DNA from 2 places in the Rhodococcus sp. UNC363MFTsu5.1 genome. Region 2 is predicted to be linked to the other one. Evidence: riboswitches for the same ligand, from Rfam matches in the RefSeq annotation. Region 2 holds a riboswitch; the other holds the start of a gene.
The links. Region 2 has a riboswitch for S-adenosylmethionine ahead of BR31_RS0120980 (ABC transporter substrate-binding protein). Riboswitches for the same ligand answer to the same signal wherever they lie in the genome.
Positions count from the first base shown of each region.

Region 1 (4,465 bases), on a different contig from region 2:
CGGAGACCGACTCGATGCCGACGAAGCGCAGCCAGTCCTCGACGAACGGGGTCGCGAAATCGGCTCCGAACTCCAGGGGGACGCCGGGGCTGTGGACGCCGCTGGTGTAGACGGTGACGGCTCGCTTGCCCGCGAGCAGACCGGTGTACCCCTGCGTCGGATCGAACTCGAACGCCCACCCCGGCTGAGTGACGAGATCGATCCACTGCTTGAGGATGTACGGGATTCCGGAGTTCCAGATCGGGATGCTCAGCACGTAGAGGTCCGCCGCCGCGAATCGGTCGAAGACCTCTCGGGCCTGCTCCCAGGCCCGACGCTGTTCGAGCGTCTGCTCCTGGCCGGTGAAGACGGCGAGCTTCGCGCCCGCGGCGGCGGTGCCGAAGTCGGGCAGCCGCTCCTCGAACAGGTCGAGCGTGTCGACGGTGAGCGTTGGGTCCTGGGCGGCAAGGGCGTCCAGGAACGTCGTGGCGATGCCGCGCGAGTCGCTCGATTTGCCGCGCGCGGAGGCGTTGATGTGCAGGGCGTTGGTCATCGAAGGTCCTTCCATTGTGTGGGCAGGCCCTACTTCTACCAACCAGTTGGTTGGCGCACAAGGGTTCGGGAAACCCGGAAGTGTTGCGGATAGGATTCGCGCATGGATGGGCAAGCCGACGGATCATCGACGCGACGAAAACTCCTGGACGCGGCGCGCTCTGAGTTCGCGGAGAACGGCATCGCGGGCGGACGGGTCAACCGGATCGCCGAGCGGGCAGGCGTCAACAAGGAACGCATCTACGGGTACTTCGGGAGCAAGGAAAAGCTGTTCGACGCGGTGATCATGGAGGCGCTCACCGAGCTCGGTCAGGCGCATCCGCTCACACCCGAGACCGACATCGAGGAGTACATCGGCGCGGTGTTCGACTTCCATCGCGCGCGCCCGGATCTGCTGCGGCTGTTGATGTGGGAGTCGTTGCACTACCGGGAGGAGGATCTGCCGAGCGTCGAGGCGCGCAGCCAGGTGTACCTCGACAAGGTGCAGAGCCTCTCGGGCCTGCTCGGCCGCGAGGCGGACGTCCGCACCGCGATCTCGCTGTTCACACTGATCGGGATCGCCGCATGGCCGTCCACCGTGCCGCACCTGCTGACGATGGTGACCGGTGGAGCCGAGGCGGTGGACGAGGCCACCCTTCGGGCCTCGATCATCGAGCTCGGCAAGCGTGCGATCGGCTGCTAGCGCAGGCCCTGGCCGCCGTCGACGCCGAGTGTGACACCGGTGATGTACGAGTTCGCCATCAGGAACAGCGCCGCGTGAGCGGCCTCGCGGGCGTCGCCGATTCGCCCGAGCGGGATGGAACGTCCCGCGGCCGCAACCGATTCGTCGTCGACGGGGCCGCCTGCGGTGCGGGCGAGGGCGCCGCGCAGCATCGGGGTGTCGATCCGCCCCGGCCGGATGGCATTGACGCGATTTCTCGGCGCCAACTCGAGCGCGAGCCCCCTGACGAACGTCTCGAGTGCGGCCAGCCCGGCCGCGACGACGCTGGTGTCGGCCGCAGGCCGGATCGCGAATCCGCCGGAGGTGAAGACGAGCGAACCCCCGGCCGCCAGGGTGGGTGCCGCGCGTTGTGCGACGGCATATGCGGTCGCGAGGCGGTCGCGGTACGCCGACTCGAGGGCCGGCCACGGGGTGGTCCGTGCGGGGCCGGTCGCGGCGAATCCCGCCGTCAGCAGCACGTGATCGACCGGGCCCGCGTGGGTGAAGATCGACTCCAGCCCGGCCGGGTCGCGGGCATCCGCCGCGATCGGGACCAAGCGGGCGGCGTCCGGTCCGCCGATCGTGGTGAAGGACCGTTTCAGGCTCGCCTCACCCCTGGCGACGCCGACGACGGAGGCCCCCGCCCGGTATGCCATCGCGGCGGCCGCGAGGCCGATGCCGCTGCTCGCGCCGATGACGAGTATTCGGGCGTCGGATACGTTCAGGTTGACCGGCGCCGGTCTGGATTCGTTCACGGTCCGACACTACTGAATTGTGTTCGGGTCCATTGTTTTCACGGTGATCCGAATTATTGTGAACCGTTTCGGAATTGTAAATGTGCAGGGCTGGATGGTCGCGGGAAGGCCGGCGCGGGCCGTGGCGGCCTGCCAGCCCAACCGAACGGTTGACACCTGGTGGAGGCCCGGATACCTTCTCTCCCAACGGTCATGAGTATCAGCTGACAGCCCCGGCTTGCTGATCGGCAACCCTCGCGGAGCGGTGGGGTGCCCCGGGTGAGGACCGGGCTGTATCCATGCGGATACGGCAAGCGCCCCTACTGTTGTGAAAGCCGAACACGTTGATGATCACCATGGAGTGTAGAAGCCGATCAGTCTGAGAACTGATCGGTATTCGAGTCGAGCGCTGCCGTTGCATCGCGCAGGCAAGTAGAGAATTCAAAGAGACGGATATCGACGTCGACCCCTCGTCGTATGAAGGGCCGGTATCGGCGATCGGTGTATTTCGCATTCCCCGTCTCTCTATTTCAACGTCCATTCCCCTTTGTCCGCGACAACGAGGTCGCGGGTGAAGGCTTCCCGTCTGTCGCGGCGAGCTCGCGTGGATGAACACCCGGAGGAATTCGCAGAATGAGTACCCATCCAGCCGTCCGAGGACGCACCCGCAGGCTAGTGGCGGGAATGGTCGCCTCGGTGTCGCTACTCGGTTTGACCGCCGCATGCAGCGATTCGGAGGCGGCCACCGCCGGCACCGTCTATTTCGGTGTGTCGGGCCCCAAGACGGGGCCGTCGGCGGAATACGGGCGTCTCTGGCAGCAGGGCTTCGACCTGGCGCTGGAGGAGATCAACCAGAACGGCGGCGTCGACGGGCGCAAGGTCGAGCTCAAATGGGAGGATTCGCAGTCCGACCCGAAGCAGACCGTCCCGATCGCGACGAAGTTCGTCGACGACCAGACGGTGATCGCCGAGCTCGGCGACTTCTCCTCGCCCGCCTCGATCGCCGCCTCCCCGGTGTACAACCGGGGCAAGTTGGTGCAGTACGGATTCACCAACTCCGCGGTCGAGTTCACCAACGGGGGCGAGTACTCGTGGAGTCCATCGATCACGCTCGACGTCTTCCAGGAGCGCAATGCCGAGTGGGTTTCCCGCAAGGCGAAGAAGGTCTCCGTCGTCTATCTCGAAACCGACTGGGGTAAGCAGGCATTCAAGTACTTCTCGCAGTTCGCGGCCGAGAAGGGTGTCGAGATCGTCTACTCCTCGCCGATCCTCCCTGACTCCACCGACGTCAAGCCGATCCTGATCAAGGGTCGTGAGGCGGCGCCGGAGGCATTCGTGCACCTCGGCTACGGACCCGACGGCGCCCTGGTGGTCAAGCAGCTCAGGGACGTCGGGTTCGACAAGCAGTTCTTCGGGGGCCAGAACACGCCACAGTTCATCAAGCTGGCCGGCCCCGCGGCAGAGGGCGACATCGTGAACGGGATCTTCAGCCCGGCGGACACCGATCCCCGGATCCAGGACTTCGTCGGCAAGTTCCGGGCGAAGTTCGGGGTCGATCCCGGTGACTTCAACGTCTACGCCTATGACGCACTGAAGGTCCTCGTCGACGCCGCGAACCACGGTGGTGCGACGCGGGAGGGTGTCCTGAAGGGCCTGAAGGAATCCGAGTTCAACGGAATCGGATTGGGCCAGTTCACCTTCGACCAGAAGTCTCGCCGTCCCGACGGGGTCTCGCCCCGCGAGCTGGTGCTCCAGAACGGGAAGTTCGTACCCACCACATGATCGACACCCTCATAGCCGGACTGATCCACGGCAACGCCTATGCGCTGATCGCCGTCGGGATCACCCTGATCTTCGGCGTGACCAACGTGATCAATTTCGCCCACGGCGCGGTGTTCGCGTTCGGATCGATCTTCGCTTGGTGGCTGATCGCCGAACTCGGGCTGTCACTGTGGACGACCATCGTGGTGGTGGTCGCCGTCTCGGGTCTGCTCGGATTCGTCATCAACATCGTCGCGGTGCGCCCGTTGAGTCGTGGTCCGGCGGTGGCGGCCCTCCTGGCCACCGTCGCCGCGGGCATGATCATCGAGAATCTCGTCCAGATGGTCTTCGGACCCGAGACGCGACCGTTCCCTGCGGTGCTGCCGACCAACAACTGGCAGATCGGCGGCGTGCGGTTCGGGACCTCGGACGTCGTGATGCTCGCCATCACGATCGTGGTCATGGCCGCCCTCGCCGGCTTTCTCAAGTACGGACGGTACGGGTTGGCGATCCGGGCGACGGCGCAGGACCCCGATGCCGCCCTCCAGATGGGGATCCCGGTTCCTCGCGTACAGAACCTGGCGTTCATCATCGCATCGGGCCTCGGTGGTCTGGCGGGAATCTTTGTCGGACTGTACAACTCGAACATCTCACCGACCAGCGGCACGATCGCGGGGATGAGCGGATTCGTCGCGGCGACGATCGGCGGGCTGGGCTCGATTCCCGGTGCGGTTCTCGG
Region 1 is NZ_JMLO01000004.1:104,793-109,257, forward strand. Features, by position in the region: gene BR31_RS0107240 (FMN-dependent NADH-azoreductase) at 1-532, opposite strand, end outside; gene BR31_RS0107245 (TetR/AcrR family transcriptional regulator) at 635-1,213, shown strand; gene BR31_RS0107250 (SDR family oxidoreductase) at 1,210-1,986, opposite strand; SAM riboswitch class IV at 2,175-2,288, shown strand; gene BR31_RS0107255 (ABC transporter substrate-binding protein) at 2,599-3,747, shown strand; gene BR31_RS0107260 (ABC transporter permease) at 3,744-4,465, shown strand, end outside.
Region 1: linked by a shared signal. The riboswitch ahead of BR31_RS0107255 (ABC transporter substrate-binding protein) and the one ahead of BR31_RS0120980 (ABC transporter substrate-binding protein) in region 2 are both predicted to bind S-adenosylmethionine.

Region 2 (4,465 bases):
AGCGTGTCGGTGTACCGACCACTGCCGTCGAGCTCGGTGGCCACGTTGAAGGACCCGCCGCCGACGACCGGGGTACCCGGACCGGTGGGCTCGGTGAAGGCGGTCGGCGGTGCCACCGCGATCGGCCCGGGATCGGTTGCGGCGGGCTCGATTCCGACGAGCAGTTCGATCGGCAACCGTTCCGGCACACCGTGGGACACCGTGGCCCAGGTCGGCGCGAAGTAGTAGCGTCCGCCGCCCCTGCACTTGTCGGCACCACTGCCGTCGTCCGCGCGCTTCTCGGTCGCCCCGTCGAAGGTCTCGGCCACCGTCAGCGCCGCACCGTCGCTCGAACTCGTCACCTGTTCGAACACGAACTCGTTACAGTCTCGGCCGTCCCTGCCGTAAACACGCACGTTGAGAACATTCATGTCCTCGGTGCTCGAGATGTCGGGTAGACGGGGAAAGGAGATGGTGCCGCTGAAATAGGCGGTGGCCCCGTCGGGGACGTCGACCGCGTAGTAACGCGTCTCCTTCTGCCCCATGGTGTCCAGGTATTGACCAGGTGTCGCCACCGGGGCGTTGTCGTACGTGGGCGTCCCGGTGATCGGTGTCCCGGCCGCCTTGTAGTTGCGGAGCGCGGCGGCGGTGACCCGGGGCAGCGTCCGCTCCAGCGCGGGTCCGTCGGCGGCGTCGGTGTAGGTGCCGCCGGTGGCCTGCGCCATGCAGGTGAGCTGGGCGCGGGCCTTGCCGTCCACCGCGAAGCCGATCGCGTGCATCACCAGATCGACGCCCTGCTGCTTCAATTCCCTGGCGACCTCACACGGATCCGGTGGGGAACAGGTGTCGTCGCCGTCGGAGACGAGCACGATCGACCGCGGTCCCGAGTCAGGGAGGGCGGCGGCCGCCTGGCGCAATGCGGTGCCCATCGGCGTCCACCCGCTCGCCTTGATGCCGTCGACCGCGCTGATCAGCGCGGCACTGTCGAGGGTGTCGGGCTGGTGCAGCACTTGCACGTCACGACATCCCGCTGGCTTGTCCGCTTCGGCGTTTCCGGTGCCGGTGCCGTACACCGTCAGCCCTACCTTCGATTCGGCAGGCGCAGCGCCGGCAAAGGTACGGACGGCCGTCTTCGCGGCATCCATCATCGTGCCCGCCGGATCCGGACGCTGCATGGATCCGGACGCGTCGAGGATGAGCATGGTCGGCGCGTACTCCGGAGCCGAATCCGAGCTCTCCTGCGCTTGGGCCAGTGGTGCGGCAATCGAGAGGCCGATCAGGGCTAGAGCCAGCCCTGCGATCAGCTTGGTCGGTAACTCGGCAATCCTCGGCATTGGCCCCCGCCTGCTTCGTGTGCTCTGCTGCGTCGAGGTTCGACATTACAGACGCGATTCGGGTGGCCACATTGCCCACCGATCACCGGCAGAGCCGGTCCCCCTGGTTACCGGATTCGCTTCTGCGGCAGCTCACTACTCGCATGGGATCCTCCTCAACGCGCGGCGAGCCATTCGTCCGCCGCCTGCGCCGGGGTGAGCTCGCCGACGCGAACCCGCTCCACCATCGCAGCGAGGTCGGCCGAGGTCAGCTCGCCCGCAACGACGTTGAGCGCCTTGACCTGATCCTCGGTGAGCACCCCGCTGCGCATGAGAGGCACCACGTTCTCGGCCGTCGCATCACCCTCGGTCTTCACCTCGGCGTCGCTGTAATCGGATACCGAGAGCCCCTCCGGCAGAGACCTGTTCAGCTCCTCGAACACCTCATCGGGATCGGTGAGCGTCGAGTCCGGCTGAAAGAAGTGCAGGAGCTGCCCGGTGAAGTCCGGCACCACCGTGATGTCCGCCGTCCCGAGATCCTCCACATACTGCGCCCGCGTCTCCGCGGCACCCTCCTCGACCGGGGATCCGGTGCCGCGCAGGATCTCCGCGTAGATCCCCGCAACCACCTGCGACTCGGCACTCTCTCCCGACCCGACGGTGATCGCCGCAGGGGCCTGCGCCTCGTCGAGGCGGGAGTTGTCCACCGTGCATCCGGTGAGCGCGAACACCACGGCCGTAGACATCACCGTCCCCGCGGCCTTCCTCCACCGAGCCGTCATGGCGCGCCACGCTCCTCTCCTCACCCAGCGAATGTCCTCCCTATCGTTACACTCGGTGGCCAGCACCATCTCGAGCGGCCGAGAGATCCGGCTTGTTGACGCCGCAGCAACCAGTCCGAAGGGGACGGGTGCTAACGCCGGAACCGATGGAAGGACGCCATGAGGTTCTCAGCTCGCCGCTCCGCCCGCCCGATCGCCGTCGCCGCGGCGGTCACCGCCCTCACGGTCCTGACCGCATGCGGCAACTCCGACCCGCTCAGCAGCGGCGGTGGCACCGGCTCGGACCCGAACGCGATCATCGTCGGGTCGGCGAATTTCCCCGAGTCCGAGACCGTGGCGAACATCTACGCGGAGGCCCTGCGTGCCAACGGCTTCGACGTGCAGACCAAGCTGAACATCGGCAGCAGGGAGACCTACATCCCCGCGGTCAAGGACGGATCCATCGACGTGATCCCGGACTACACGGGCAACCTGCTGCAGTACCTCGACAAGGACACGACCGCCACCAGCGCCGCCGAGGTGAACGCGGCCCTGCCCGCGGCACTCGGCCCCGACCTGGCGATCACCACGCCCGCGCCCGGCGAGGACAAGGACGCGGTGGTCGTGACCCGCGAGACCGCCGACAAGTGGCAACTGACCTCGATCGGGGACCTGGCGCCCCACTCCGCCGAAGTGAAGTTCGGCGCACCCGCCGAGTTCCAGGAGCGCGCGGGAGGGCTGCCCGGCCTCGAGGCCGACTACGGCCTCGTCATCAGCCCGCAGAACTTCGTGCCGATCGCGGACGGCGGCGGACCGGCCACGGTCGCCGCCCTCTCCTCCGGCCAGGTCACCGCGGCGAACATCTTCACCACCTCGCCCGCGATCGCCAAGAACAACTTCGTGGTCCTCGCGGACCCGAAGAACAACTTCGCGGCGCAGAACGTGGTCCCGGTCCTGCGGGCGAACAAGCAGTCCGAGAAGCTCGCGGCGGTCCTGGACGCGGTGTCGGCCAAGCTGACCACCGAGGAGCTCATCGCCCTGAACACCTCGGTGTCCGGCGACTCGAAGACCGAACCGGACGCAGCCGCCACCGAGTGGGTGTCGGCGCAGGGGCTCGACAAGCCGGTGTCCTAGGCGGCCGGCCTTGATCACCTTCGAGTCGGTCACCAAGCGCTACCCGGACGGCACCACCGCGGTCGACAACCTCGACCTGGTCATCGAGCCCGAGTCCTTCACCGTGTTCGTCGGACCGTCGGGCTGCGGCAAGACGACGTCCATGCGGATGATCAACCGGATGATCACGCCCACCGCCGGCAAGGTGATCGTGAACGGCCAGGACGTCACCCGCACCGACGCGGTCAAGCTGCGCCTCGGCATCGGCTACGTGATCCAGAGCGCGGGCCTGCTGCCGCACCGGACCGTGATCGACAACGTGGCCACCGTGCCTGTGCTGCGCGGCGATTCGCGGCGCGCGGCCCGCAGGGCGGCGCTCGAGGTGCTCGAACGGGTCGGGCTCGACCCCGCGCTGGCCACCCGATACCCCTCCCAGCTCTCCGGCGGCCAGCAGCAGCGCGTCGGCGTCGCAAGGGCCCTTGCGGCCGATCCGCCGATCCTGCTGATGGACGAGCCGTTCAGCGCGGTCGATCCGGTGGTCCGCGAGGACCTGCAGGCCGAGATGCAGCGCCTGCAGGCGCAACTGCGCAAGACCATCGTGTTCGTCACCCACGACATCGACGAGGCGGTCCGGCTCGGCGATCGCGTCGCGGTGTTCGGCCCACACGGCCTGCTCCAGCAATATGCCGATCCCCAAACCGTACTCGCCTCCCCCGCAACGGATTTCGTTGCGGATTTCGTGGGACGCGATCGCGGATATCGCGGGCTGTCGTTCCGGCCCGCCGACGAGGTGCCGGTGCACGCGGTCCGCACCGCCGTCGAATCCGAGCTCGCCGCGCTGCGACTCGACCAGGGCGAGTGGGTGCTCGTGGTCACCGAGGACGGGGCGCCCCGCGGCTGGATCGACGTCACCGGAGTCGAGGGCATCCGGGCGGGCAACACCCTGGTCGACAGCACATCCGCGGGTGGCTCGCTGTTCACGAGGGGCGGGGACCTGCGGCAGGCGCTGGACGCCGCGATCTCGTCGCCGTCGGGAATCGGCGTCGTGGTGGACGAATCCGGCTCGGTCGTGGGCGGGGTCAACGGATCCGAGGTGATCCGCAAGCTCGCGGACCAGCGGCAGGCCGAGGACCAGGCCAGGAACCGGCACTTCTTCAACGGCGAGACGGCCGGCTGATGCGCTGGCTGATCGACAACTTCTCGCAGGTTGTCGACCTCGCGAAGACACACCTCTACCTGGCACTGCTGCCGCTGCTGATCGGGCTGCTGATCGCGGTGCCCGTCGGCATCGCCATCCGG
Region 2 is NZ_JMLO01000030.1:52,095-56,559, reverse strand. Features, by position in the region: gene BR31_RS29595 (vWA domain-containing protein) at 1-1,313, opposite strand, end outside; gene BR31_RS29590 (glycine betaine ABC transporter substrate-binding protein) at 1,469-2,074, opposite strand; SAM riboswitch class I at 2,137-2,227, shown strand; gene BR31_RS0120980 (ABC transporter substrate-binding protein) at 2,234-3,187, shown strand; gene BR31_RS0120975 (ABC transporter ATP-binding protein) at 3,198-4,343, shown strand; gene BR31_RS0120970 (ABC transporter permease) at 4,343-4,465, shown strand, end outside.